DNA from 2 places in the Plantibacter sp. ME-Dv--P-095 genome. Region 2 is predicted to be linked to the other one. Evidence: riboswitches for the same ligand, from Rfam matches in the RefSeq annotation. Region 2 holds a riboswitch; the other holds the start of a gene.

Region 1 (14,345 bases), on a different contig from region 2:
CGGCGGCGTCCAGGAGGTCGTCCCTGACCTGGCGTCGCAGGACCTTGCCGATGAGCGACTTCGGGAGTTCGTCCACGACGACCACCCGCTTGGGCACCTTGTAGGGCGTGAGGATCTCGCGAGCCCACGCTCGGAGCGCCTCGGCGTCGACGGTGGTCCCCGGAGCGGCGACGACGGCTGCGACGACCTGCTCGCCGGAGTGCGGGTCGGGGATGCCGACGACGGCGGCGTCCGCGACGGATGCATGGCCGCGGAGGACCTGCTCGACCTCGCTGGGGGAGACGTTGAACCCGCCCGTGATGATGAGCTCTTTGATGCGGTCGACGACCGTCATGAACCCCTCGTCGTCGATCGACACGATGTCGCCGGTGCGGAACCAACCGCCCGGGAGGAGCACGGCCGCGGTCTCCTCCGGCTTGTTGTAGTAGCCGCGGAACACCTGGGGTCCGCGGACGAGGAGTTCGCCCGGCTCTCCGGCCGGCCGGTCCGTCCCCGGATCATCGGGGTCGACGACCCTGACCTCGGTGCTCGGCAGCGGGAGACCGATGGTGCCGGGCTTCCTGGCGGCGGACACCGGGTTCGCGGAGATCACCGGTGAGCACTCGGAGAGCCCGTACCCCTCGACGAGGAACCCGCCGGACGCCGCTTCGAACGGCACGACGAGCTCGTGGGGGAGCGGCATGGCCCCGGAGATCGCGATCTCGGTACCCTGCAGCGAGACGCCCTGCTCCGTCGCCGCCGCCAGGAGACGGTCGGCGATGGGCGGCACCGCCGGCAGGAAGGTCGGCGGGCGCTTCTTCATGACCTTGAGGACGAGCGCCGGGTCGAACTTCGGGAACAGGACGAGTCGCGAGCCCATGCTCATGGCGAACGTGAGGCACAGCGTCAGCCCGTAGGCGTGGAACATCGGGAGCACTGCGTAGACGACGGCGGATCCGCGTGGCACGGTCGGCACCCAGGCGCGCGACTGGGCGGCGTTGGCGAGCAGGTTCGCGTGGGTCAGGGCCGCACCCTTCGGCGAGCCTGTCGTGCCACTGGTGTACTGGATGAGCGCGAGCGCGTCGGTCGCCGGCTTCGGGTGGCTCGGCGGGAGTGACCCGGTGGTGAGGAGCCGCTCCCACGCCACCGTGCCGGAGACCGGGGCGGTCAACTGCGCACGGGAGGCGCGTGCCTTCGCGATCGGGAGCCGCAGCGCCAGGCGCATGTGGATCGGCATCGCACGGGTGACGTCGATCGTGACGAGCGCATCCACCGCCAGGTCGGCCGGGAAGTCCTGCAGGTGACCTGCGACCTTGTCCCAGACGATCGCGAACCGGGCGCGGTGGTCCTCGAACTGGTGGCGGAGCTCCTGCGGCGTGTAGAGGGGGTTGTGCTCGATGACGACGGCGCCGAGTCGGAGGACGGCGTAGAACGCGACGATGTGCTGCGGACAGTTCGGGAGCATGAGGGCGACCGGGTCGCCGGCCCGGACGCCGAGGTCGCGCAGACCGGCCGCAGCCCGCGCGATCAGGGCGTCGAGTTCGGTGTACGTGGTCGTCGAGCCGAAGAACTCGAGCGCCACCGCGTCCGGGTAGCTCACTGCGGAGGCCTCCACGAGATCGCCGAGGCTGCCTGTCTGCTCGGGGATGTCGTCCGGGACGTCGGCGGCGTAGCTCGCCAGCCACGGGCGCTCGTGCGGGGGACGGGGACGGCTGCTCGAGTCGTTCTGGCTCACCGTCCCACTGTAGGGGCGGACGCCGACCGTCGACCACGTCCCTGGCGAATAGACTGGAGCGACCGCCACCGCTACACGTACGGGAGACGCATGTCGGAAATCACCACCGAGCAGGTCGCACATCTCGCGACCCTCGCTCGCATCGCCCTGAGCCAGGACGAGATCGCCCACCTCACCACGGAGCTCGACTCCATCGTGGACAACATCGCGAAGGTGCAGCAGGTGGCCACACCTGACGTCCCGGCGACGAGCCACCCGATCCCGCTCGAGAACGTGTACCGCGACGATGTCGTCGGCAACACGCTCACCCGGGAGCAGGCGCTGCAGAACGCACCGGAGTCGGCCGACGGCCGGTTCAAGGTCTCGGCCATCCTGGGGGAGGAGCAGTGAGCGGCCTGATCGGTCTGACGGCAGCCGAACTGTCGTCCAAGCTCCGCGCCGGCGACGTGTCGAGCGTCGAGGTCACCCAGGCGCACCTCGACCGCATCGCCCAGGTCGACGGCGACGTCCACGCCTTCCTGCACGTCTCGGACCACGCCCTCGACGTCGCCGCCGACATCGATGCGCGTCGTGCAGCGGGTGAGGAGCTCGGCGAACTGGCCGGCGTCCCACTCGCGATCAAGGACGTGCTCGTCACGACCGACATGCCGTCCACCTCGGGGAGCAAGATCCTCGAGGGATACCTGTCGCCCTTCGACGCCACCGTCGTCGCGCGATCGCGGGCGGCCGGCCTGGTGCCGCTCGGCAAGACGAACATGGACGAGTTCGCCATGGGGTCGAGCACGGAGCACTCCGCGTACGGCCCGACCCACAACCCGTGGGACCTCGACCGCATCCCCGGCGGTTCCGGAGGCGGCTCGGCCGCAGCGGTCGCCGCGTTCGAGGCGCCCATCGCGCTCGGCAGCGACACCGGCGGCTCGATCCGTCAGCCGGCGCACGTCACCGGGACGGTCGGTGTGAAGCCCACCTACGGAGCGGTGAGCCGCTACGGTGCCATCGCCCTGGCGTCCTCGCTCGACCAGGTCGGGCCGGTGAGCCGGACCGTCCTCGACTCCGGGCTGCTGCACGACGTCATCGCCGGGCACGACGCGCTCGACTCCACCTCCCTCCGTGACGCCTGGCCATCGATGGCCGCAGCCGCTCGGGAGGGTGCCCGCGGCGACGTACTGCGCGGTCTGCGCGTCGGCGTCGTCAAGGAGCTCAACGGCGAAGGTTTCCAGGCCGGCGTGAAGAGCCGCTTCCAGGAGGCGCTCACGGTGCTCGAGGCGAACGGCGCCGAGATCGTGGAGGTGTCGGCACCCAACTTCGAGTACGCGGTCGCCGCCTACTACCTGATCCTCCCCGCCGAAGCGTCCAGCAACCTCGCGAAGTTCGACTCCGTGCGGTTCGGCATGCGCGTCACCCCTGAGGGTGGCGGCACGGTCGAGCAGGTGATGTCCGCCACTCGCGAGGCCGGGTTCGGTCCTGAGGTGAAGCGTCGCATCATCCTCGGCACCTACGCCCTGAGCGCCGGATACTACGACGCCTACTACGGCAGCGCCCAGAAGGTGCGGACGCTCATCCAGCGCGATTTCGCGGCGGCCTTCGACCAGGTCGACGTCCTCGTGAGCCCGAGCGCGCCCACGACGGCGTTCAAGCTCGGTGAGCGCATCGACGATCCGCTGGCGATGTACCTCAACGACGTCACCACCATCCCGGCCAACCTCGCCGGGGTCCCGGGCATCAGCGTCCCGATCGGGCTCGCCCCGGAGGACGGCCTGCCCGTCGGCATCCAGTTCATGGCGCCAGCACGAGAGGACGCCAGGCTCTACCGGGTCGGCGCCGCTCTCGAGGCGCTCCTCGAATCGACGTGGGGGCACACCCTCATCTCGCAGGCACCCGCTCTCGGAGGTCGGTAACCATGGCCAAGGACAAGCTCCTCTCCTACGAGGAAGCCCTCGAACTGTACGAGCCCGTGCTCGGGTTCGAGGTGCACGTCGAGCTCAACACCAAGACGAAGATGTTCTCCTCGGCGCCGAACGGCTTCGGCGACGCGCCGAACACGAACATCTCGCCGGTGTGTCTCGGTCTGCCCGGCTCGCTCCCGGTCGTGAACGAGCAGGCGGTGCGGTACTCGATCAGCCTCGGGCTCGCCCTCGGCTGCTCGATCGCCCCGTCGAGCCGCTTCGCGCGGAAGAACTACTTCTACCCCGACCTTGCGAAGAACTACCAGATCTCGCAGTTCGACGAGCCCATCGCCTTCGAGGGTTCCGTCGACGTCGAGCTCGCCGACGGCACCATCGTCACCGTGCCGATCGAACGCGCGCACATGGAGGAGGACGCCGGTAAGCTCACGCACATCGGCGGCTCGACCGGGCGCATCCAGGGTGCCGAGTACTCGCTCGTCGACTACAACCGCGCCGGCGTCCCGCTCGTGGAGATCGTCACCAAGCCGATCTACGGCACCGAGCACCGGGCGCCGGAGATCGCGAAGGCCTACGTCTCCGCGATCCGCGACATCGTCGTGGCGCTCGGCATCTCCGATGCGAAGATGGAGCGCGGGAACCTCCGCTGCGACGCGAACATCTCGCTGCGCCCGCGTGGCCAGGAGAAGCTCGGCACGCGGACGGAGACGAAGAACGTCAACTCCCTGCGGTCGGTCGAACGCGCCGTCCGCTACGAGATCCAGCGTCAGGCCGCGATCCTCAAGGACGGCGGATCCATCGTCCAAGAGACGCGTCACTGGCACGAGGACACCGGCGCCACGTCGGCCGGCCGGCCGAAGAGCGACGCCGACGACTACCGCTACTTCCCGGAGCCCGACCTGCTCCCGGTCGTGCCGTCGCCCGAACTCATCGAGGAACTGCGTGCGGCGCTCCCCGAGCAGCCGGCCGTCCGTCGGCGCCGCTTGAAGAGCGAGTGGGGCTTCACGGATCTCGAGTTCCAGGACGTCGTGAACGGTGGCCTCTTGAACGAGATCACGGCCACCGTCGAGGCGGGAGCCGCTCCGGCCGCCGCACGGAAGTGGTGGACGGGCGAGATCTCCCGGATCGCGAACCAGCGCGACGTCGAGGCGACGAGCCTCGTGTCGCCCGAGCACGTCGCCGCCCTCGCTGCGCTCGTCGAGGACGGAACGCTCAACGACAAGCTCGCCCGTCAGGTCCTCGAGGGCGTCATCGAGGGGGAGGGCACTCCTCAGGAGGTCATCGACGCTCGTGGTCTCGCGCTCGTGTCCGACGACGGTCCGCTGATCGCCGCCATCGACGAGGCTCTGGCCGCCCAGCCGGACGTCCTCGCGAAGATCCGCGACGGCAAGGTCCAGGCCGCCGGCGCGGTCATCGGCGCCGTGATGAAGGCGATGCGCGGACAGGCCGATGCGGCGCGTGTGCGGGAACTCGTCCTGGAGCGCGCCGGACAGTAGGTCCCGCACCAGCGACATCGGGTCCGGACGGCAGTCGTGCACTGCCGTCCGGGCCCGTTTCCGTCCCGCCGGGAAGCCCTGGCGCGTGTCCCCGGTGCGGCATACACTTCGGCCATGCTGGTCGAAGGCACCATGCGTTGGCAGGTCACCGAGGACGCCCCGATGGCCCTCATGCTCGCGCTCGCTTTCCGTTCCATGGCCGGTCTCGGGGACCGGTGCGTCGGCCAGCTCCCAGCGGTGGCCCCCGCACCCGATCCGATCGACGTCGCCGACCTCGATCGCGACGCCCTGGCACTCCAGTTCGACGGCTGGTGGACCGGGATCGCCCGGCGTGACACGCGGTTGTTCCTGGCGGAGGTGCGTCCTCCGCACTTCGAGGTCTTCGATCGCGCCCTCGAACTGCAGGAACTCGCCTACCGTGCCTACGACGGCGCCTACCGGTGGGCGACGGACAGGATCCGCGAGTATGAGATCGCCCTGGCCGGACGCTCACCGAGCAGACTCGCCGACGTCTACGAGCTCATCCGCGAGCGCCAGTTCGAGTTACGTCGGCAATCCAGCTCGTTCCGACTGGACCTCGAGGTGCTTCCGATCTGCCGACCGGGTGCCTGGGTCGTCGCACCCGACACGATCGTGGTCAGTGAGTCGCTCCGGGACGACCGGGAGGCGTTTCGCGAGTGGCTACGACCGCTGGTCCACAGCCTGGTCTGATCCGCTCGCGACGCGCTCGACCGGCCGACGGGTCGGGTTCAGGAGCACGACCGCGATGATCGAGCCGGCGGCTCCGGCAGCGGCCATGGCGGCGGTGAGCGGGTGGGAGATCTCGGCGAAGGGCATGAGGAACGCGCTCACGACTGCGATCCACACAGCCACGTGCGCCGGCTTGCGCTCCGGGTCGAGGCGCAGCCTCCGGGGGTGCTCGACGCGGCCGAGGAGTGCTCCGACACCCGCCAGGAGGACCGCGACGACGAGCAACACGACCGGTCGGGTCCACCACCAGGCGGCGGTCAGCGGCTCCGCGAAGGGGATGCCGAGGGCGAGCTGCAGACCGGCGACGGCGATGATGAGGGGCAGGTGCCAGAGGTACACCGTCATCAGCCGGGACCCGATGAGGAAGACGACCGCTCGCGCGGCGCGGGTCCGCATGATGGCGGTGAGCAGAGGGTGCACCAGGGCGAGCAGGGCGAGCTGCCCGACGCCGAGGACGACGAGGGGGAGGGTCGGTGGGTTGAGGTTGCCGAGCATGCTGGTCGAGTACGGCAGCCAGGTCGTGATCGGCACGAGCGCGCCGTAGGAGATCAGCACCACGGCCACGAGGACGAGGCGCGGAACGGAGCGGAGACGTCCGTCGGCCAGGAAGAACCCGAACTGCTGCAGCAGCGGCCAGACGAACACGAGGTTGACGAGACCGATGCCCAGGAGGCCGGTCGAGTAACGGACGACGTCGACGAGGATCACGCCGGCCAGCAGTGCCGCACAGGTCAGGAAGGGGTGGCGGTCGTGGCAGGTGGCGAGGAACGGGGCGACCGTCTGGCACAGCAGGTAGGCGGCCAGGAACCAGAGCGGGGACCCGACGCCTGCGGCGACGGCCTCGATGATGGCGGGGTCGACACCGAGCGCCCCGGCCAGCCACAGCCCCGCGGCGAGGAAGAGCAGGACCGGGATCGTCGGCAGGGCGAGTCGGAAGACCCTGGACCGGAGGAAGTCGCTGGTCCCGCCACCACGTCGGACGGTGCTGCGCCAGCCGGTGATCGTCGCGAAGCCGCCCACGATGAAGAACAGCGGCATGATCTGGCCGAACCAGGTACCCGTGTCGAACCAGGGTTGCTGCTCCAACGCTCGGGAGATGCCGATCGTGCCGTCCGGCTCGACCGCCACCGCGACCATCAGGAGGTGGACGATGACGACCGTCACGACGCAGGCGACGCGCACGAGGTCGAGGGCGAGGTCCCGCCCGGAGAGGTCTGGGACCGCCGGGGCCGACCCGGTCCGCGTTCGCGTGCTCATCGCCGGACAGCCTAGCGCCGCCGAGCGCTCCCACCTCGGCCCCTGTGGGGAGCGTGTCGGAGGTGACTGCGACAATGGAGTCATGAGTCGGCAGGATGGAGCGTCTCGTCGCGTCTCGGCGCACGATGCCGACGACAGCGGTACCCCCATCCTCCACGTCGACATGGACGCCTTCTTCGTCTCGGTCGAGCTCTTGGAGCGGCCCGAGCTCCGTGGCCTGCCCATCATCGTCGGCAACAAGGAGGGCCGCTCGGTCGTCACCTCCGCGAGCTACGAGGCCCGCAGGTACGGGGTGCGTGCCGCGATGCCCGTGTCCCAGGCCATGCGCTTGTGCCCGAGCGCGGTCGTCCTCCCGCCGCATCACGGCCGGTATCGCGAGTACTCGGATCGCGTCATGGAGGTGTTCGATTCGGTGACCCCGCTCGTCGAACCGTTGAGCATCGACGAGGCGTTCCTCGACGTCTCCGGGGCGGTGCGGTTGCTCGGGAGTCCGCGCACGATCGCGGCGCTCGTCAAGCAGCGGGTCCTCGACGCCACGGGGCTTCCCTGCTCGGTCGGTCTGGCGGCGACGAAGTACGTGGCGAAGCTCGCGTCGGGGCTGTCGAAGCCCGACGGACTCCTGGTCGTGCCGGCTGCTGAGACGCTCTCCTTCCTGCACCCGTTGCCGGTCGGGGCGCTGTGGGGCGTCGGTGGACGAACCGAGGAACAGCTCACGAACCGGGGCATCCGGACCATCGGCCAGCTCGCCTCCACCCCGTTGTCCATGCTCCAGCGCGCCGTCGGCGAGGCGTCCGGACGCCGGCTCCTCGAGCTCGCGAACGGGATCGACCCGCGTGGAATCGAGTTGGCGCGGCGGGAGAAGAGCGTCAGCCACGAGGTGACATTCCCGACGGACGTCGCAGACCCCACCGTGCTGAAACGAGAGCTGTTGAACCTCGCGGGACTCGTCGCGATCCGCCTCCGGAAGGGCGGGTACGCCGGTCGGACGATCAGTATCCGAGTGCGCTACGCGGACTTCAGCGTCGTGACCCGGTCACGGACCATCGGCGAAGCGACGAACGTCGGACGTCGCGTCTACGACGAGGCGGCTTCGCTCTTCGACGACCTCGATCGCGGAGGGCGTCTGGTCCGCCTCGTCGGCGTGAAGGTCGATCAACTGGTGCCGGCCGAGGAGGCCGGATCGGCGTTGTGGGATCCCGATGAGGAGTGGCGCGGTGCTGAACAGACGATCGACCGGGTGGCCAGTCGCTTCGGCGACCTCGCGATCGCTCCAGCCTCGCTCCTCGGGAAACCGCGGCGACGAGGGCTCGGGAGTCGAGGCGACTCGCAGGGTGCTGGGAGCACGGATCAACCCCTTGGACCGGCGGATGCGCAGCGGTAGCGTGGCAGCATGACGAATCTCGTGGAGAAGCTGGCAGAACAGACAAAGGGCCTCGGCGTGACCGCGGCCTACGGGGAGCAGCAGGACATCGACGGCACCAAGCTCGTGCCGGTGGCCCTGACGTACTACGGCTTCGGTGGCGGGTCCGAGGGTGACGGCGACGACGCACCGAGTGGCGGCGGAGGCGGTGGCGTCTCCATCCCCGTCGGCGCCTACATCAAGACCGACGAGGGCCTCCGGTTCGACCCGAACCTCATCTCACTCATCGCCGTCGCCATCCCGTTCATCTGGGTGAGCGGCAAGGCGCTGTCCGGGCTCATCAAGGCGCTCAAGAAGTAGCCATCCCCGTCGTACCCCTGCCGAGCGATCCTGCGCGGCAGGGGTTAGACTCGTGCCACCACGGGAGTCCGGTGAACCGGGCTGAGAGGAAGGTATTCGCCTTCGACCGTCGAACCTGATCTGGATCATGCCAGCGCAGGGAGACCATTTCTCGCTATCCCGTGCTCTTTTCCGTCTACAGGAAGGGCACGTATCGTGTCAGCATCGACCAAAATCTCCTCGTCTGAACGCGCCGCCGCGCGGAACCTCCGCTGGAGGGTCGTCGACATCGTCGTGGTCGCCGTCCTCGGTGTCGCCACCGGCCTCATCTTCTGGGCGTGGAACACGCTCGGATCCCTCTGGTACGCCGGAGCGAGTGCCGTGACGCCCGGCTTCGGCGGCATCGCCGTCGGCATCTGGCTGCTCGGCGGCGTCCTCGGCGGGCTCATCATCAGGAAGCCCGGAGCGGCCGTCCTCGTCGAGACCATCGGAGCAGTCGTCTCCGCGCTCATCGGGAACGCCTGGGGCATCACCACCGTGTACTCGGGACTCGCCCAGGGGCTCGGCGCGGAGCTCGTGTTCGCCGCGCTGGCGTACAAGCGCTTCGGCCTCGTCCCGGCCATCCTCGCCGGTGCGGGCGCCGGTGCCGGCGCATGGCTGCTCGAGCTGTTCATGTCGGCGAACCTGGAGAAGGGTGCCGAGTTCAACGCGATCTACCTCGGCTCGCTGCTCGTCTCCGGCGCGATCCTCGCGGGCGTCGTCGGTTGGGTCCTCGTCAAGGCGCTCGCCTCCACGGGGGCGCTCAGCCGGTTCGCCTCAGGGCGGGACGCGCGGCGCGAGGTCTGAGCGTGGTCGGTATGACCGGTCCGGCGCGCGTCGTCGCCCGTGACTGGGGGTGGCGTCACGCCGGTCGGAAGGCATGGGCGGTCAGCGACCTGGACCTCGTCATCGAACCGGGGGAGCGGGTCCTCCTCCTGGGCGCGTCCGGCGCCGGTAAGTCGACCCTGATCCACGCGCTCGCTGGAGTCCTCGGCGGAGCGGACGAGGGTGAGTCCCACGGGTCGTTGCTCGTGGACGGGGTCGCGCCGGAACGGGCCAGGGGGCGGATCGGCCTCGTGCTGCAGGACCCCGATTCGCAGGTCATCCTGTCCAAGCTCGGCGACGACGTCGCGTTCGGCTGCGAGAACCTCGGGGTCGAGCGCGAGGAGATCTGGAGACGGGTCGTCTCGTCGCTCCAGGCCGTCGGCCTCGACCTCCCGTTGGACCACCCGACCTCCGCGTTGTCCGGCGGACAGAAACAGCGCCTCGCCCTCGCCGGGGTGCTCGCCATGCAGCCCTCGCTGCTGCTGCTCGACGAGCCGACCGCCAACCTCGACCCGATCGGCGTCGCCGAGGTCAGGGACGCCGTCGCGCGTGTGGTCGACGACGGTTCGTCGACCCTGGTCGTCATCGAACACCGCGTCGACGTCTGGCGCGATCTGATGACGCGGGTCGTCGTGCTCGATGCGGACGGAGGGGTCCTCGCGGACGGTCCTCCCTCCGTCGTCCTCGACGATGTCGGACGCCGGCTCGCCGACGCCGGCGTCTGGGTGCCGGGCATCCCGCTGGGGCTGCCGCCCCGCCGGATGGTGCAGCCGAGCGCAGCCGTCCTGACGACGTCCGACCTGACGATCGGACGGCTCCGTTCCCAGGCGGTGCAGGAGCACCTGGACCTCGCCGTGCCGGAGGGCTCCGCGACGGTGGTCGTCGGACCGAACGGGGCCGGGAAGTCGACGTTGGCCCTCACCTTGGCCGGACTGCTCCCCGAGCTCGCCGGAACGGTGGACGCTGCTCGCGGCCTCGCCGGCGGGATCGGTCCACGGCCCATCCGCTGGAAGTCGACCGAGCTGCTCACCCGCATCGGGACGGTCTTCCAGGACTCGGAGCATCAGTTCGTCGCCGCGACAGTGCGCAAGGAGCTCGGCGTCGCCCTGCAAGCGCTGCGGTGGACACGCGCCGCGATCGACGAGCGGGTCTCCGAAGTCCTCGACGCCTTGGGGTTGGCCGCGCTCGCCGAAGCGAACCCCTTCAGTCTCTCGGGCGGCCAGAAGCGACGACTGTCGGTCGCCACGGTGCTCGTGGCACGACCCGCCGTCCTCGTCCTGGACGAGCCGACGTTCGGGCAGGACCGCTTGACGTGGCTGTCACTCATGCGGCTGCTGCACCTGGAGCTCGAACGCGGCGCGACGATCGTGTCGGTCACGCATGATCCAGGGGTCATCGAGCATCTGGGCGACCATCGGATCCGGCTCGAGTCGCGATCGGCAGCGGGGCGTGCCGCATGACGCGGGTCACGGCACCGGACCGTCACGCGAAACTCCCTCGCCAGGCGCCGCTCGACCGGGTGAACCCGGTGACGAAGGTGCTCGCGGTGCTCATCCTGTCCGTCCCGCTGCTGCTCACGATCGACTGGGTCAGCGCCACCGCCGCGGTCCTCCTCGAGATGGCGCTGCTCCCGCTGTCCGGTCTCCGGCTGTCGCCGTTCCTGAAGCGGTCGATCCCGGTGCTCGTCTTCGCGCCCATCGGCGGGATCAGCATGCTGCTGTACGCGAAGCCGGGCGGGACGGAGTACCTGTCGCTCGGTTTCGTCCGGGTGACCGACAACTCGATCGAATTGGCCGTCGCCGTGACCATCCGGGTGCTGGCGCTCGGCCTGCCGACGATCCTGCTCTTCGCGCGGGTGGATCCGACCGACCTGGGCGACGGGCTGTCCCAGATCGCGAAGCTCCCGTCGCGGTTCGTCCTCGGGATCCTCGCGGGGGCGCGGATGCTCGGGCTCTTCATCGACGATTGGCGCAGTCTCGCGCTCGCCCGTCGTGCCCGAGGGCTCGGCGACCGTGGAGCGGTCCGGCGCTTCGCCTCGATGGCGTTCGTGTTGCTCGTGTTCGCCATCCGCCGGGGCAGCAAGCTCGCGACGGCGATGGAGGCACGGGGCTTCGGCGCCCCCGTCGAGCGAACGTGGGCCAGGCCGTCGCGGCTCGGCGTGATCGATCTCGTGGCGGTCCTGGTGGCGGTCGCGATCATGGCCGTCGCGTTGTCCACCGCCGTCCTCGCCGGTACGTTCCGGTTCGTGGGGCAATGAGTGCCGCAGCGCCCGTGCTCCTGATCGACGGGCGGTCGGGTACCGGGAAGACGACGCTCGCCTCTTCGGTGGCCGCCGCATTGACGGAGAGCACCGTCGTCCACATGGACGACCTGTATCCGGGATGGGACGGCCTCGAAGAGGGCTCGCGACTCCTCGTGGAGTGGATCCTGACCCCGTTCGCCGATCGGCGGCCGGGGGAGTGGCAGCGGTGGGACTGGGAACGGTCGAAGCGTGCGGACCGGCATGCCGTCCCGGCCGATCGGCCGCTCATCGTGGAGGGCTGCGGGTCCTCGTCGAGCGCGTCGCGGGTCTCGGCCGACACGGTGCTGTGGCTCGACGCGCCGGTGGACCAGCGCACCGACCGGCTCGTGGGCCGCGACGACGGCGTCGACTGGCTCGCAGCGTGGACGCTCCAGGAGGATGCGTTCATTGAACGGGAGTGTCCCGATCGCGACGCCGATCTGGTGGTCGAGGCGACGGGGTCGGCAGCGATGGTCGGTGCCCGCGTGTTGAGCGTGCTCGAGCGTGACGACCGTTGGCGGCCCTGGCTCCGCGCCTGATGCGGACGCGGCCGGTGCCGGTCTCGCTTCTGACTCCGCACACGGGCATACAACGCTTGACGCGGGGCCGAGGGTCCATCTCCGGTCCCTGAGCTTGTCGAAGGGGTGCCCCCGGCAGGATTCGAACCTGCGACCAAGAGATTAGAAGGCTCCTGCTCTATCCCCTGAGCTACGGAGGCGGGCATCCAACGATACCGCACGGCGCGTGCCATCCCGTTTGGTCACGCAGTCGCGAATACTATATATTAGTATTTATGACTACAGACCGAATTTCATGGTTCGACACCGCCCGCGGGTTCGCCGTCGTCCTCGTCGCACTCGGCCACGCGACGATGATCCTCGTCGAGGAGGGGGTGTCCTCCCCGGTCTGGTACGTCCTGTCGCAGCTGGCGCTCGCCATTCGCATGCCGTTGTTCTTCGCGCTCTCCGGGATGCTCGCCATCCGGATCGTCGACCGGTCGTGGAGGGACCTCTGGGACCGCAGGCTCGCACTGCTGCTCTGGATGATCCTGGTGTGGACGGTGATCCGGTTCGCCTGGTTCTCGCTCCTCCCGATCGATTCGTTCCCGCACTACGCCGACCCGAGCGTCGTGCTCATCAGCCCGGTCTGGCCGACCGGCATCTTCTGGTTCCTGCAGGCGCTCGCCCTCTACCTCGTCGTCGGCAAGGTGATGAACGGCAGAGTGCCCGTCTGGGTGCAGTTGTCGGGAGCCGCCGTCCTGTCGGCCGTCGCCCTGGGTGCCCTCGGGAGTGAGAGTGGGAGCTATCAGCGCGCTGCCGGCTACCTCTTCTTCTTCCTGCTGGGTCTGCACGGGCGTCGACGGATCGTCGCTCTGGCCGAGCGCCGTCGCCCGTTCGTCGCTGCCGGTCTCCTCGCCGCCGTGGTCCTCGCTTCAGGGCTGATCTTCGCGGTCGACCTCGACCACGTGCCCGGCGTGCTGACGGCGCTCGGTGTCCCGGCTGTCCTCGCCACCGTGCTGGCGCTCCGCGCCATCGACGGGACGTCGGTTGCCCGGATCCTGCAGTCGGTGGGGCGTCACAGCCTTCCGGTCTTCGTGATTCACGTGCTGGTCATCGTAGGGATCACCAGGGCGCTGCTCCTGCTTCCCGAGGTGCCCGCGCCCGTCCAGGCGGTCCTGCCGCCGGTGGTCGCGACGCTCGCGGTGGTGTCGAGCCTGGTCGTCTGGCGGCTGACGCGCCGGATTCCGGGTTTGTACACGGCTCCGCGGATCCTCATGACCCGGAGTCGTCTCCGCACCTCCGCTGTATGAGCGACGCTCCGCTCAGGGGCGCTCGGAGGGGCGCCGACGGGGGTTAGCCGACGACGATGCCGAGGACGCCGGCCACGAGTGACAGGGCGGCGAGGACGAGGGCGATGCTGATGAGGATGACGTGCACGCGGAGGAAGGTGGTGCCGCGACCCTGCGCGTCGCGTGCGCGCGGGTCGGCGGTGATGCGCTTCAGGAACCGCGGCCAGACGACGACGTTGTAGACACCGTTGATGAGCAGGAGGACGGAGACGGCGATGATCACCGCTCGAGTCTACGGAAGCGGCCGCGTCGGCGGTGCTGAGTAGACTCGACCCATGAGCACAGCTGGGGACCGATTGGTCTGGATCGACTGCGAGATGACCGGACTCGAGCTGGAGGTCGACGAACTCGTCGAGATCGCCGTCGTGATCACCGACTTCGAGTTGAACATCCTCGATCCGGGCTACTCGGTCGTCATCAAGCCCGACCAGTCGGCGCTCGACAACATGGGCGAGTTCGTCACGAACATGCACCAGACCTCGGGGCTCCTCGAGGAGATCCCGAACGGCGTGAGTGTCGCCGACGCGGAGT
Region 2 (14,345 bases):
CCTGACCGCCGCCCTTCGACAGGCTCAGGGACCGGGGGCCACCGAAGCACCCCGCCCCGGTCACCGACCCACCCACCCCGGTCACCGACCCACCCACTCCGGTCACCGAGCCTGTCGAGGTGCGGCCTCAGCCGGCGGCGCGGCGGAGCGCCACGAGTTGCTCGGCCGAGTGCGCGAGGTGTGCACGCAGTTCCGCCTCGGCGTGGTCGCCGAGGAGTGCGTCGACGAGCCGGTCGTGCTGGCTGATGAGTTCCTCCGGCGGGAGGACGCTCCGGAGCTGCACCATGAACAGCCCGAGCTCGGCGAGCAGTCCGGCGTGGGCTTCGAGCAGCCTCGGACTGCCTGCGGCGGCCACGATCGCGTGATGCAGCTCGGCGTGGGCCCGCTCGATGCGGCGTTGCCCGTGGGGTCGTGCGGTGCAGGCCGTCCGGAGCGCCTCGTTCGCCGCGACGATCGCGTCGTGCGGTCGCGGTCCTGCCGCCGATCGCGTCCGGAGCAGCCGGAGTGCCTCGACCTCGATCGCCGTGCGGTACTCCATGAGGGCCAGGACGTCCGCATCGCTGAACGACCGCACCCGTGCGCCGCGGTAGGCCTCGAACGTCACGAGGCGTTCGGCCGCGAGCATCTGGAGCGCCGCGCGGACGGTGTGCCGGTTGACGCCGAACCGGGTGGTGAGGGCGGCCTCCCGGAGCGGCTCGCCCGCGACGGTTCGGCCGTCCAGGATGTCCTCCCGCAGCGCGTGTGCGACGGTCTCGACGGCGGTCATCGGATGCCCGGGCGACGGCTCCGGCGCGCCGGCGTCACGAGGATCGCCAGCCCGGCGAGCAGGAGTGCGGCGCCGACGACCGTGGTCGGCCCGAACGACTCGCCGAGCAGCAGGATACCCAGCAGGGTGGCCGTCATCGGTTCGAAGAGGGTCAGCGTCGCGACCCGTGAGGCGGGCAGCCCGCCGAGCGCGTAGCCGAAGAGCAGGTACCCGGCGAGGGTGTTCACGAGCGCGAGCCAGGCGACCGCGAGCGCTCCGGGGACGGTGGCGATCCAGGCGACCTCGGTGGCGAGGAGCACGGGCAGGGAGACGACCGCGGCCGAGCCGAAGAGCGCCGCCATGGTGCCGAGGGGGCTCCAGCCGTGGTCGATGAGCGCTTTGCTGCAGAGCGTGTAGAGGGCGTAGGAGGCGCCGGCACCCACCGAGGCGAGCAGCCCGTCCACGGTGACCTCCCCGACGCCGCCGGTCAGGCCGGACAGGACGGCGACGCCGGCGGCCGCGACCACGGTCGCGAGGAACCAGCGGGCGCTCGGGCGACGTCGATGGATCGCCCATTCGAGGAGCCCGGTGATGGCGGGTGCCGAGCCGAGCGCGGTGAGGGTGCCGATCGCGACGCCGTTGCGCTCCGCGCCGAGGAAGAAGAAGGGTTGGTAGGCCGCGACACCGACGGTTCCGAGGACGATCGCCGCGATGAGCGCCGGCCGGCCGAGCGGCGTGGCCCGCGGACGAGCTGCGGAGGGGGAGTCGGTGCGGGCCACCATCGCTCGCCTCGCCACGACGGCCCACACCAGGACGAGGAGGACGCCACCGAACACGATCCGTGCGGCGCCGAAGGCGACCGAGCCGACCTCGATGGGGAGGAGGGCGTGCACCGTCCCCGTCGTGCCGAAGCACACGGCGGCGAGGATCGCGGCCGCAACCGGGAGGCGCTGCGCCGCCGGGGCTGGAGCGCTCTGGCCGGCCGAGGTGGCTGATCGGGTCATGGGGACAGCCTGGCGGAGGATTGTGTAACAATCAACGCCCGACGTCGTGGGACCACGTACGACGACGCCCGCCGGCTCGAGGGGCAGGCGGGCGTCGTCGCGATGGCGGATCAGTTGATGGAGGCGACCATCGAGACGCCGAGCAGCAGGGCGGCACCGGCGGCGACGATCAGGGCCAGCGCGAGCATGGTGCCCGAGATGATGACGGCGGTGAGCGCGAAGCCCTTCGAGCGCGGTTTGCGGGCCAGGGCGATGATGCCCATGACGAGCGAGGCGATCGGGAGGAGGACGAACGAGGGGGCCACGATCGCGGCGATCGACAGCGCGAAGGCGATGATCGACAGCGTCTGCGTGGAGCTCTCGCGGTCTGCCGCCGCGGTGGCCGGCACCGGCGGGAGGGCGGCGAGGGCGGTGGTCTGGGTGGTGGGGATCGTCTGGACGGGTGTCGTCTGATCCGGGAGGGGTGTCGTCTGGGCGAGCGGGTCCGTGCCGAACGATTCGGTCGGGGCGTCGGCCAGGGTCACGTCCTCGGCGGGCGAGGTCGTGGGGGACTCGGTGGTGGCTGAGGCGGACATGGGCTTCGTTCCTTCCTCCGCGGTTGCGGAGCTGTCTCCGCGGTTGCGGAGCTGTTCGGTTGCTGGTGCAAGCCTCCTCCGATCGTGTCCGTCGCGGATCGCCCGCGCGCCCGATCTTCCCTCGTCCTGCGGGACCATCCGGGGTGACCGGTCCGTGGGTCGGTGGTGCCACCACGGTGGACACATCACGGATCGTCCAGGATGTCCCGCATCAGATTCAGGCTTCCTGCGCCGCAAGGGGAGTGCCTATCGTGGCGGGGGCATGACCCGCCGCATCGGAGCCGCTGTGCTCGTCCTGCTCGGAGCCTCCGCGCTCGCCCTCACCGCAGCCGTTCCGTCGGCCTCCGCCGCCACCACCTCGAGCTGGGCGGCGTGGCCCACCTTCTCCGGCGCCTCGGTTCGTACCAGGGCACGATGACCTTGGCCGGGCAGCCCGCCCTGACCGCGACGCTCACGAGCGACTCGCTCGGCGGCGCGAACCTCGTCTCCGGCGCCTCGAACTGGCTGGCGGCGTCGACCCCGGTGGGCGCGAAGTACGGCAGCAGTCGTGATCAGCCCTATCTGAACCTCCGGCCGAAGGCGAACAACCCGGCGTCGCCCTCGACCACGACCTACTCCTTCTCGACGCCGACACCGCCGTCCGGCTGGACGTTCGTGCTCGGCGACATCGACGCCGACCAGGTCACCGTGACGGCGATCGGTCCCGACGGGGTCGCCCTGGCAGCGGACGAGCTCGGGTTCAACGGAGGATTCAACGCGTGCGCTCCCGGCCTGACCGGCAAGCCCTCCTGCACCGGTTCCGCGACGGACGTCCCCACCTGGGATCCCGCGACGCAGGTGCTGCGCGGCAACGCCGCCGCCGCCGACACGAGCGGTGCGGCGGCCTGGTTCGAGCCTTCCGCTCCCATCTCCAGCCTCACCTTCTCCTTTCAGCAGCGCGCAGGGTTCCCGGTGTTCCAGACGTGGTTCGCGTCGATCGCGCGTGACGTGACCGGTACCGTGACCGACCAGGTCACCGGTGGTCTGGACGGCGTCGGCGTGCGGCTCATCGACCGCGACGGCCGGGTGGTCGCCTCGACGACCACTGCCGATGGAGGCGCCTACGCCTTCCAGGGCTACTTCGCGACCGACGGCTACACCGTGCAGCTCGTCCCGCCGGCCGGCAAGATCGCCGTCGAGGCGACGCGGGTCGGCGCCGACCTCACTGACACCGACGCGATCGCGGACTTCGTCGTCCGCGACATCGTGCCCGTCGCGGTCTCCGGCACCGCCCTCGACGCCGATGGTGTCCCCATCGTCGGGGCCACCGTCACGATCGACGGCGTGGGGAGCGTGACCACCGACACCGACGGGGACTATCTCTTCGACACCGTGCCGGTCGGCGACCACACGCTCGTCATCACGCCACCGGCGGGGTACGCCGTGCAGATCGCGCCGTCCCCGTTCTCCGTCCCGGCCGGGAGCGAGACGCCCATCACGGCACAGGACTTCGTGCTCGTCGCGAACCCGCGCCTCGGCGGCGTGATCAGTTCCGGCGGGGTCGGCGTGGCCGGGGTCACCGTGAGCGCCGAGGGTCCGAGCGGCGTCGAACGCGCCGTCACGGCCGCCGACGGCTCGTACAGCTTCCCGCTCCTGCCGGCGGGGTCGTACACCGTCTCGATCGTCGCGCCCGAGGGCTACGTCGTCTCCGGAACGGCGACGCGCTCCGAGGAGCTCGCCGACACGGATCTGGACGCGGTCGACTTCGAGCTCGCCCGGCTCGGCACCGTCATCGGTGATGTCCTGACGGACACGGGTACGCCCATCTCCGGAGCCACCGTGACGGTCGAGACGCCGACGGGCCCGGTGGTGTTGACGACGTCCGGTGAGGGCTCCTACGGGCTCGCCGACCTGCCACCCGGCGACTACCCGGTGACGCTGACCGTGTCGGCAGGGTATTCCGTCCCCGATGGCGGGGTGACGACCGCGGTCGCGGTCGTCGGCTCGGACGGTTCGGTGCAGACGGTGCCGAGCTTCGTGCTCGTCGTGGACGCGGTGCTCGGTGGGCTGACCGGAACCGTCGAGACGGATGCCGGAGCCCCGCTCGCGGACGTCGGCGTGACGGTCGACACCCCGGCCGGCGAGGTCGTCGTCACGACGGACGCCGAGGGCGCCTATCTCCTCGACGATCTCGCCGCGGGGTCGTACGAGGTCACGGTGACGGTGCCATCGGGCTACACCGCCGAAGGTGCCACCTCGGCCGTCGCGATCGTCGCGGCCGACGGATCGGTGGTCTCCGTGCCCGCGTTCGTCCTGGTCCCGGATGCCGTCACGCCCGTGCCCTCGGCGACCCCGAGCGACCCCGCCGTGCCGGGCACCTCGGGCCGCCTGCCCTCGACCGGCGCGGACACGATGCCGTGGATCGTCGCGGCCGGAGTGCTCTTCGTGCTCGGAGCCGCCGGCGTCGTGACGGCCGCGGTCCTCCGACGTCGACGTGCCGAGCGGGACACCCCGTCCGACGTTTGACCGCTCCGTCGTCCCGAAGGGGATCGGAGCACGCGGCTCGTCCGTAGACTTGGGCGAGCCGCGCTCCGACCAGGGGCGCGGATCGCATTCGTGAACGGGGACCCGTGGACGTCATCGGCTGGGTGGACGGCGCCACGACGGCGTTGCCCGATCCGATGATCTGGCTGGTCGGCCTCCTCTTCGCCGTGGCGGAGTCAGGGCTCTGGCTCGGCCTGCTGGTGCCGGGGGAGCCCGTCGTGCTCCTCCTCTCGGCGATGCTCGACTCCGGTCCGGCCGCGCTCGTCCTGTTCCTCGCCGTCGCGCTCGGTGGATCGCTCGGAGACCACCTCGGCTTCCTCATCGGTCGTCGGAGCGGCGGGCGCCTCCGCGACACGGCCGTCGTCCGGCGTCTCGGCGTCGGCGGCTGGGACCGGGCGGTCGAGGCGCTCGAACGACGCGGAGCCCAGGCCGTCTTCCTCACCCGCCTCGTCCCCGTGCTCCGGTGCCTGACGCCGGCCGCGGCCGGGGTCGCCCGCGTGCCGTACCGATCGTTCCTCCTGGCGTCGGTGCTCGGTTCGCTCCTGTGGTCCGCCGTCTTCGTCGGGGTCGGTTCGCTCGTCCGCGTCGTGCTCGACGGGGTCCGCCAGTACCTCGGCTCCGCCGGGTGGGTGCTGCTGCTCGCGCTCGTCGTCGTGGTGTCGGCCGTCGCGATCGTCCGCGCTCGACGGGGCCTCGCGATCCCCGGCGACGAAGCGATGATCCCGGTGACCCTGCACGAGAAGACGCCGCTCGCGCGCCTCCGCACCCAGCTCTTCGCGGACGACGACTGGCGGAACCTGCCCAATGCGATCACGGCGGGACGCATCCTCCTGCTCCCCGTCTTCGCCGTCCTCGTGATCACCGGCTCCTACTGGGCGGCGCTCGTCGTGGGGGCGGTCGTGTTCCTGAGCGACGTCGCCGACGGGCAGATCGCGCGCCGGACGGGGGCCGTCTCGGCGCTCGGCACCTGGCTCGACGGCGTCGCCGACCGCTTGACCGTCGTCGTGGTCGCAGCCTCCTTCGCCGTCGCGCAGATCATCCCGTGGCAGGTGTTCGTCGTCATGATCGTGCCCGACCTCCTCCTCGCGTTCATCGCGGTCGTCGCGTTCCGCGGGACGCCCGAGGTGCCGGTGAGCCTCGCCGGCAAGATCCGTACGGTGCTCCTCTTCGTCGGCTTCTTCGCGTTGCTCACGGGGCTCGCGCTCGGCGGTGGTGATCCGGCCTCGCCGCTGTCCCGCGTGTTCGGCGGTATCGGCTTCGTCGCGATCCTCCTCGGGCTCGTCGGGCACTTCGTGGCGGCGACCCAGTATGCGCGACGCATGATCGTCACCTGGCAGCGGCAGGGTGTCAGCCTGTCCCGCTGATCCCGGCCGGCTGTGCTGCCGGCAGCTTCCCCGAGACGCGCCCGGCGTGGACGCAGGCGGTGTCGTTTAGGCTCGGAGCATGCCAGTCGACTATCCGGACCTCGTCATCTTCGACTGCGACGGCACCCTCGTCGACACGGAACGCATCTCGGTGCGGGTGAACCTGCAGCTCCTCAACGAGGTCGGCGGCGACTACACCGAGGCCGAGGTGCGCGAACTGTTCGTCGGCGCATCGCTCGAGACCTACGCGACGCTCGTCGAAGCGCGGCTCGGCAAGCCCCTCGAGGCCGACTGGATCCAGCGCTGGAGCGACATGTTCCGCGGGATCTGCGAGCGCGAGCTGGAAGCGGTCGACGGTGTCGTCGACGCCCTCGACGGCATCGCGGCGACCGGGGTGCCGTTGTGTGTCGCCTCGAACGGCATGTTCCACGACGTCGTCCGGAACCTCGGCCAGGTGGGTATCCACGACCGGTTCGCCGGGCGGATCTTCAGCGCCACCGACGTCGCCGTCGGCAAGCCGGCCCCGGACCTGTTCCTGCATGCGGCCGCCGACTTCGACACAGCCCCCGAGCGGTGCGCGGTCGTCGAGGACAGCGTCGTCGGCGTCCTCGCCGCACGGGCCGCGGGGATGACCGTGTACGCCTACGCCGGTGGCATGACCCCGGCCGAGCGCCTCATCGGCGACGGCACCCACGTCTTCGACGACATGCGTGAGCTGCCCGACCTCATCCGAGACACCTGGGCGGAAACCGCCACCACGCGCTAGCCGCGACTGCGCAGTTCCGGGAACCGGCCGTCGTCAGGCACGGTGGCTCCTCCGGCGTCCGGGGCGGTCGCATCCTGCTCCTCGACGGCTCGTCGCGGGCGTTCACCGCCGCGCGCGACGGCCTGGCCGAACGCCTGCGGTCCCGTCGTCGCGAGGCGTCTCCAGGGCAGGGTCCCCTCGATCTCGATCTGCAGGGAGAAGCTCAGCAGGGTGCGGATGACGACGATGATCGCCAGGACGGCTGCGTCGGTCAGCGACGGCGTGGAGGTGACCGTCTTCACCAGGTCGGCGGCGACGAGGATCTCCAGCCCGAGCAGGATCACCGAGCCGATCGTCTCCCGCAGCATCCGGAAGGCCCGCCCGCCGTCACGGGTGCGGAGCCACAGGCGGGCCGACAGGGTGACGGCGATCACGAAGCCCACGACCATCGCCCCGACACCGGCGACCTCGAAGACGATGGTGACCAGCTCGAAGAAGTCCATGCGCCCATCATCCTCGTCGCCTCGCCGGACGGGAAGCTGCGCCGACCCGCTATGGTGGTCGCGAGTGACACGGGGTGCCGATCCCATGACGACCGGCTGAGAACACACCCGTCGAACCTGATCTCGTTAGTCCGAGCGAAGGGATGTCGCGAATGAGCATTCGCACACCGCAGCAGTCTGCCCACCCGTCCACCGACGAGTCCGCCGCCGGCGGGTTCGCGAGCGCCGCGGGGGACCTCCTCGACCGCCTGCGCGAACACACCCCGCTCGTCCAATCGATCACGAACGCCGTGGTCACGAACTTCACGGCGAACGTCCTCCTCGCCGTCGGTGCCGCCCCGGCGATGACCGACATCCCCACGGAGGCCGGGCCGTTCGCCCGCATCGCCTCCGGCGTGCTCCTCAACCTCGGCACACCGCAGGCGGAGCAGCGCGAGGCCATGATCGAAGCCGCGACCGCCGCGAACGAGGTGGGCACCCCGTGGGTGCTCGATCCCGTCGCGGTCGGGTCCCTCCCCGTCCGGACGGCGCTCGCCGCAGAGCTCCTCGCACTCCGGCCGACGATCGTCCGGGGCAACGCGAGTGAGATCATCGCCCTCGCCGGCCTCGGCGCCGGCGGTCGCGGGGTCGACAGCACCGACTCCGTCGACAGTGCGATCGAGGCGGCGACCGCGATCGCGCGCCGCTCGGGAGCCGTCGTGGCGATCTCGGGGCCGACCGACGTCATCACCGACGGTGAGCGCATCGTCCGCTGCTCCAACGGGCACGCCTGGCTCACGCTCGTGACGGGCGGCGGGTGCGCGCTCGGCGCCGTGTTCGCCGCGTTCGCCTCGCTCGACGACGACCGGTTGCTGACGACGGTGGCCGCCACGAGCGTGTACACGGTCGCCGCTCAGCTTGCCGCCGCGGAGAGCCGCGGGCCCGGGTCCTTCGCCCCGGCGTTCCTCGACCGCCTCCACCTCCTCGACGCGGAGACCGTCCGCCGACTGGCGGTGGTGGCATGAGCGCCGGGACGATGTCCGACGGGGTGCACGCGGCCCGTTCGCACGCCGCCCTCGTGCGCCGGGCCATGGCGACGTATCTCGTCACGGACGCCTCGGCCAGCGGCGCCCGGGGCGTACTCGACGTCGTCCGCCGAGCCGTCGACGGCGGGGTGACCGCGGTGCAGCTCCGGGAGAAGACCGCGACGGCCCGCGAGCTGTTCGAGCTGACGCTCCGTGCCGCGGAGCTCGTCTCGGGTCGAGCCCTGCTCCTCGTCGACGACCGGGTCGACGTCTTCCTCGCCGCCCGTTCCGCCGGCGCCGTCGTCCACGGTGTCCACGTCGGGCAGAGCGACCTCCCGGTCGACGCGGTCCGCCGGATCGTGGGTGACGCGGCCGTGGTGGGCTTGACGGCGAACACGCCCGCCCATCTCGCCGCGGTGGCCGCCCTGCCCGCGGGGACCGTCGACTACCTCGGCGTCGGCGTGATCCGCCCCACGGCGACGAAACCGGACCACCCGGAGCCGCTCGGCGTGGACGGGTTCGCCGCGATCGCCGCCGCCACCCAGCTGCCCTGCGTGGCGATCGGCGGGGTCGGGCTCGCCGACACCGCGGCCCTTCGATCGGCGGGTGCCGCCGGGCTCGCGGTGGTGTCAGCCATCTGTGCCGCCGACGATCCGGCCGCGGCGGCTCGCGCGTTCCGTGCCGCGTGGGACGAGGTGCCCGCGTGAGCGCCACCGACTCGCTGAGGACAGCCCCGGCCCGGCCGTCGCACGACGCGGGGATCGGGCGACGGCCGCTCGTCACGAGGACCACGCCGCGGGTGCTGAGCATCGCCGGCACCGACCCGACCGGCGGCGCCGGTGTCCAGGCCGACCTCAAGAGCATCGCCGCGAACGGTGGATACGGCATGGCGGTCGTGACCGCCCTCGTCGCGCAGAACACCCGCGGTGTCCGTTCCGTGCACACCCCGCCCGTCGGGTTCCTCCGTGAACAGTTGGACGCGGTGGCCGACGACGTCGTCATCGACGCCGTCAAGATCGGCATGCTGGGCGACGCACGGATCATCGAGGCCGTCGCCGCGTGGCTGCGCGAGACCGTGACCGGACCCGTCGTGCTCGACCCCGTCATGGTGGCGACGAGCGGCGACCGCCTCCTCCGGCAGGACGCCGAGGCCGCCATGCGCGAGCTCCTGCCGCTCGTCGACCTCGTCACCCCGAACCTCCCCGAGCTCGCGGTCCTCGCGGACGAACCGGTGGCGGAGCGCTGGGCCGACGCCCTCGCGCAGGCGCGGCGGGTGTCGGAACGGGCCGGGGTGATCGTGCTCGTGAAGGGTGGGCACCTATCCGGGGTGGTGGACTGCCCGGACGCCCTCGTCGACGCCGGCGGCGGCCTCGGTGCCGGCCGCTCGCTCGTCGAGTTCGACGGACCTCGCGTCGCCACGACGAACACCCACGGGACCGGCTGCTCCCTGTCGAGTGCGATGGCGACCCTCGTCGCCCGCACCGGCTCCTGGTCGGAGGCGCTCGGCGCGGCGAAGTCGTGGCTCACCGCGAGTCTCGAGGCGGCGGATGCGCTCGAGGTCGGCGCGGGGAGCGGGCCCATCAACCACTTCGCCACGGTGTGGGAGTCGGCGGGCCTCGGTGCGCGCCGGGCGGACGGTGCCGCGCTCGTCGCGGGCTGGTGGGACGACATCGCGGAGCTGCGGGCTCGGATCGACCGGCTGCCCTTCGTCGCGACGCTCGCCGACGGCACCCTCGATCCGGCCCGGTTCGCGTGGTACCTGCAGCAGGATGCGATCTACCTCCGCGCCTACTCGCGGGTGCTCGCGCGGGCGAGCGCGCTGGCCCCGACCCCCGAGGAACAGGTGTTCTGGGCGACGGGCGCCGCCGGCTCGATCGAGGCCGAGATGGAACTCCATCGCACCTGGCTCGAGGCCTCGGCCGCAGCTGGGGAGGAGATGGAACCGTCGGCGACCACGACGGCCTACCTCGACCACCTGCACGCTGCGAGTGTCGACGGCGACTACGGACGGGTGATCGCCGCGGTCCTCCCGTGCTACTGGATCTATCAGGATCTGGGGGAGCGGCTCGTCCAGGCGTCGCACGCCGCGCACCCGTTCGCCGCGTGGCTCGACACCTACGCCGATCCCGCCTTCGCGATCGCCACCGCGCGCGCGATCGAGATCGTCGCCGGTGCCGCCGAGCGCGCGGACGCGACGGGACGTCGGGCGATGCGTCGGGCGTTCCTGGCCTCTGCGGCACACGAGGAAGCCTTCTTCGCCGAGCCGATACGATGAATGGCGGATCGGCCACCGCGGTCGTGGACCACGAGGGAGGCCCCTGATGCTGACGAGCAACGAGTACTTCGACGGCAACGTGAAGTCGATCGGCTTCGCCACGCACGAGCCGGGAGCCGAGTCGGCGAGCGTCGGGGTCATGGCTCCGGGGGAGTACACCTTCACGACCGGCAAGGCCGAGGAGATGTCCGTCATCTCCGGCCGACTCCGCGTCCTGTTGCCCAACACGAGCGCCTGGCAGGACTTCGGCCCCGACGCCCAGTTCAGCGTCCCGGGGAGCAGCAGCTTCCAGGTCCAGGTGGAGGTCGCCACCGCCTACCTCTGCCGCTACCTGAACATCTGAGCGGCTGCCCTTCGACAGGCTCAGGGACCGGTGGGTGCGTCTCCGGCCGGTCTCGGCTCAGGGTCCGGCGACGACCTCGAGGGTGAAGACGACGGTCGAGTCGTCGGAGCGGTTCGTCAGCGTCACGTCGGTGCTGCCGACGGCGAGGGGCTGCAGGCCGGGGTTGAAGGAGGCGCCGCCCCGGGAGCCACCGGGCACGTACTCGGCGATCGACGGGTCCTCGATCTCGGCGGACCAGGCGTTCGGGTCGACGGCGACGAGGTCCACCACGTTGTCCAGCCCGACGGAGATCGTGCGGCCGTCCTGATCGACGAGCTGGACGATGACGGGCGCGATCACGCCGGCGGCACTCGCGGAACCCTGGCCGGAGGGTTCGTCCGAGCTGCCGGTGCACGCGCTGGTGCCGAGGAGGGCTCCGACGATCGCGATCACGGTGAGCCCTCGGGTGGCGCTGCGCATGGTGATCCTCTCTCGGCGTGACCTCACCCTACCGTCGGGCGGCGACGGACCTCAGGACCGCTGGGCCAGCGCGTCGGCGGCCGTGCTGAGACGACCGTCCTCCATGACGAGCACCTGGTCCATGCGTCCGAGGTGAGTCCGGTCGTGGGTGACGAGCAGGGTCGCTGCGCCCGACGATGCGGTGAGTTCGAGGATGAGCTCGATGATGGCGGAACCGCGTTCGTGGTCGAGCGCGCTGGTCGGCTCGTCGACGACGAGCGCGTCCGGCTCGTTCATGAGCGCCCGGGCGATGTTGACGCGCTGCCGCTGACCACCGGAGAGCTGGTGCGGCCGTTTGCCGGCCTGGTCCGCGAGTCCCACCGCGGCGAGCAACATCGTGGCCCGATCACGGGTCCGTGCCCGGTCGGCCCGGGAGGCGCGGCCGCCGAGGGTCCCGAGCACGCACAGCTGTTCGAGGGCGGTGAGCGACGGCAGGAGGTTGGCCTGTTGGAAGACGATACCGAGGTTCGTCCGGCGGAAGTCGGTGGCGGCTCGACGGTCGAGCGAGGTCACGTCGATCCCGGCGACCTCGACGGTGCCGCTGTCGGGGCGGATGAGTCCGGCCGCGACGGCGAGGACACTCGACTTGCCCGAGCCGGACGGGCCGGTGAGCGCGGCGACGGTCCCGGCCGGGACGATGAGGGTCGCGTGGTCGACGGCGGTGACGCGGTGGTCGCCGTCGGGGAAGGTGAGGGAGACGTCGGTGAGCGAGATCATGCGGGGACTCCGATGGTGACGGGGGTGGGTGCTGGAGTGGATGCGGTGGCGGAGCCCGGGTTCACCGGTTGCCGCCGAGCGCGGTCAAGGGATCGGCCGACAGGATCGACCGCAGCGCGAACGCTGCGCCGACGAGCCCGAGGGCGATCATGATGACGCCGGGCAGGAGCGTCGTCAGTGGGCTGAGGACGAACGGCAGCGCCGTGCCGGCGGCGGAACCCAGCACCGCCGTGAGCCCGATGCCGAGCCCGACGCCGAGGAGGAGCAGGACGGACGCCTGACCGAGCGCGTCGAGCGCGAGCCGCCGGGTCGTCGCCCCGAGCGCTTTGAGGATCGCGACGTCACCCGCGCGCTGCATGGTCCACACCGTGAAGAACGCACCGATCACGAGCGCCGAGATGCCGAACAGCATGCCGACCATGAGCAGCAGGGATCCGATCTCGGAGCGGAACGAGCCGATCGCGAGCAGCGAGGAGAGGACGTCCTTCGACACCGTGCCGGTGGCCTGCTCAGCTGCCGTGACGGCGTCCGCGGTCGGGGTACCGGAGATGGCGAGGGCCGTCGCGCCGTCTGCCGGGGCGCCGGAAGCGCCTTGGATCGACCGCCAGCTCGCGAGGCTCGTCCAGACGACGGGCGTGTGGCTGTACCACTGGTCGTCGACGACCGCGCCGACCGTGAGCGCCTCACCGCCGGCCGAGACGGTGTCACCGCGGACCACGTGGAGGGCTTCCGCGGCGGTCCGGCTGAGCCGGGCCGTGCCGTCGGCGGGTGCGTCGGGTGTGCGCTCGGCGCCTGCGGCGGCGCCGGCGGCGTCGGCGGTCCCGAACACCGCCACCGCGGTGCGTGCGTCGTCGGTCGTCAGGCGCGTCTGGCTGATGCCGAGCTCCAGGACGTGGTCAACGCCGGGGACGGCTGCCCACCGGTCGGCCGTGGCCTCGTCGATCGCCGAATCCGCGAACGTCGCCGGTCCGTCGTCGGCCGGGCCGGCGAGGACGATGCTCGACGCGCCGAGCCCGGTGATCGCGGAGATGTTCTGGTTCGCCAGGCCCGCCGTCAGGCCACTGAGGAATCCGACGAGCAGGGTGATGAGGGTGACGACCGCCCCGATCAGCACGAAGCGACCGGTGGCGAAGCGCATGTCGCGCCAGGCGACGAACATGGGGACTCCTTGTCGGCCGCCCGACGGCGTCTCCGTGGTGCGGCACCCTCTCAGCGTCGTCGAGCCGAGGCGGCACGGCATCGTCGGACGGGAGGGTCTCCTGGCACGGTCGGATGGAGGCGACGTTCCACCTTTCTGATGATTCGCCCCGACGGCTCGCGTCGTACGCTGGGCGGATGAAGCACTCGGCACTCAGCCCCGTGTTCACCGGCCTGCAGCTCGGCCTCCACGGCCTCGTCACCGCACTCATCGCGCTCGTGATCGTGCGATCCGTCTCGGTCGGTGGCCCGACGATGTCCGCGGCGCTCGTGTTCGCCGTCGTCATGCTGGCCACCTACACCGCCGGTGCCGTCGTCGGTGGTCGGCTCCGCCGGACGGCCACCGCGCCCACCGACCACGGTGTCGCGGCCACCGGGGCTCGTCGAGGTCGCTCCTTCGTCCTCGCCTGGTTGGTCTTCCTCAGCGTCGAGTGGGTGGTCCTCGTCCTGCTCAGTCCCGATGCGGCCTACCTCGTCTTCCCGTTGTTCTTCCTCTACCTCCACCTGCTTCCACGGGCCGTCGCGGTCCCAGCCGTCGTCATCGCCACGCTCTCGGCGATCGTCGCGATCGGTCTGCACGCCGGGTTCAGCGTCGGAGGCGTCGTCGGTCCGCTCGTCGGTGCGGCGGTGGCCGTGGCGATCGGCCTCGGCTACGAGGCGCTGGCTCGGGAGGCGGCCGAGCGTGAGCGGCTGATCGCCGACCTCGTCGCCGCCCGGGAGGAGCTCGCCAGGAGAGGGCAGGAGGCCGGCAAGCTGGCGGAGCGGGAGCGCCTCGCCGCCGGGCTCCACGACACGGTCGCCCAGGCCCTGTCGAGCATCCAACTGCTCCTGCATGCGGCCGAACGCTCCGCG

What was found. A riboswitch is a leader RNA that binds a small molecule or an ion and turns the genes downstream of it on or off. The one in region 2 is predicted to bind thiamine pyrophosphate.
Region 1: it holds a riboswitch for thiamine pyrophosphate, as region 2 does, so the genes downstream of both, QRN26_RS06745 (ECF transporter S component) here and thiM (hydroxyethylthiazole kinase) in region 2, are expected to answer to the same signal.

What each region holds. Positions count from the first base shown of each region.
Region 1 is NZ_JARVSB010000004.1:336,058-350,402, forward strand. Features, by position in the region: gene QRN26_RS06705 (long-chain-fatty-acid--CoA ligase) at 1-1,714, opposite strand, end outside; gene gatC (Asp-tRNA(Asn)/Glu-tRNA(Gln) amidotransferase subunit GatC) at 1,805-2,104, shown strand; gene gatA (Asp-tRNA(Asn)/Glu-tRNA(Gln) amidotransferase subunit GatA) at 2,101-3,612, shown strand; gene gatB (Asp-tRNA(Asn)/Glu-tRNA(Gln) amidotransferase subunit GatB) at 3,615-5,114, shown strand; gene QRN26_RS06725 (hypothetical protein) at 5,229-5,825, shown strand; gene QRN26_RS06730 (acyltransferase family protein) at 5,796-7,121, opposite strand; gene dinB (DNA polymerase IV) at 7,204-8,502, shown strand; gene QRN26_RS06740 (hypothetical protein) at 8,512-8,841, shown strand; TPP riboswitch at 8,892-9,000, shown strand; gene QRN26_RS06745 (ECF transporter S component) at 9,037-9,666, shown strand; gene QRN26_RS06750 (ABC transporter ATP-binding protein) at 9,678-11,144, shown strand; gene QRN26_RS06755 (energy-coupling factor transporter transmembrane component T family protein) at 11,141-11,941, shown strand; gene QRN26_RS06760 (nucleoside/nucleotide kinase family protein) at 11,938-12,504, shown strand; tRNA gene QRN26_RS06765 (tRNA-Arg) at 12,611-12,683, opposite strand; gene QRN26_RS06770 (acyltransferase family protein) at 12,759-13,775, shown strand; gene QRN26_RS06775 (SCO4848 family membrane protein) at 13,819-14,037, opposite strand; gene orn (oligoribonuclease) at 14,090-14,345, shown strand, end outside.
Region 2 is NZ_JARVSB010000002.1:120,536-134,880, forward strand. Features, by position in the region: gene QRN26_RS01635 (sensor histidine kinase) at 1-5, shown strand, start outside; gene QRN26_RS01640 (GntR family transcriptional regulator) at 128-766, opposite strand; gene QRN26_RS01645 (DMT family transporter) at 763-1,749, opposite strand; gene QRN26_RS01650 (hypothetical protein) at 1,860-2,324, opposite strand; gene QRN26_RS01655 (hypothetical protein) at 2,587-2,742, shown strand; gene QRN26_RS01660 (carboxypeptidase regulatory-like domain-containing protein) at 2,697-4,829, shown strand; gene QRN26_RS01665 (CDP-alcohol phosphatidyltransferase family protein) at 4,934-6,211, shown strand; gene QRN26_RS01670 (HAD family hydrolase) at 6,291-6,977, shown strand; gene QRN26_RS01675 (DUF1622 domain-containing protein) at 6,974-7,459, opposite strand; TPP riboswitch at 7,520-7,620, shown strand; gene thiM (hydroxyethylthiazole kinase) at 7,603-8,463, shown strand; gene thiE (thiamine phosphate synthase) at 8,460-9,170, shown strand; gene QRN26_RS01690 (bifunctional hydroxymethylpyrimidine kinase/phosphomethylpyrimidine kinase) at 9,167-10,738, shown strand; gene ppnP (pyrimidine/purine nucleoside phosphorylase) at 10,785-11,081, shown strand; gene QRN26_RS01700 (hypothetical protein) at 11,139-11,540, opposite strand; gene QRN26_RS01705 (ABC transporter ATP-binding protein) at 11,592-12,296, opposite strand; gene QRN26_RS01710 (ABC transporter permease) at 12,358-13,455, opposite strand; gene QRN26_RS01715 (sensor histidine kinase) at 13,632-14,345, shown strand, end outside.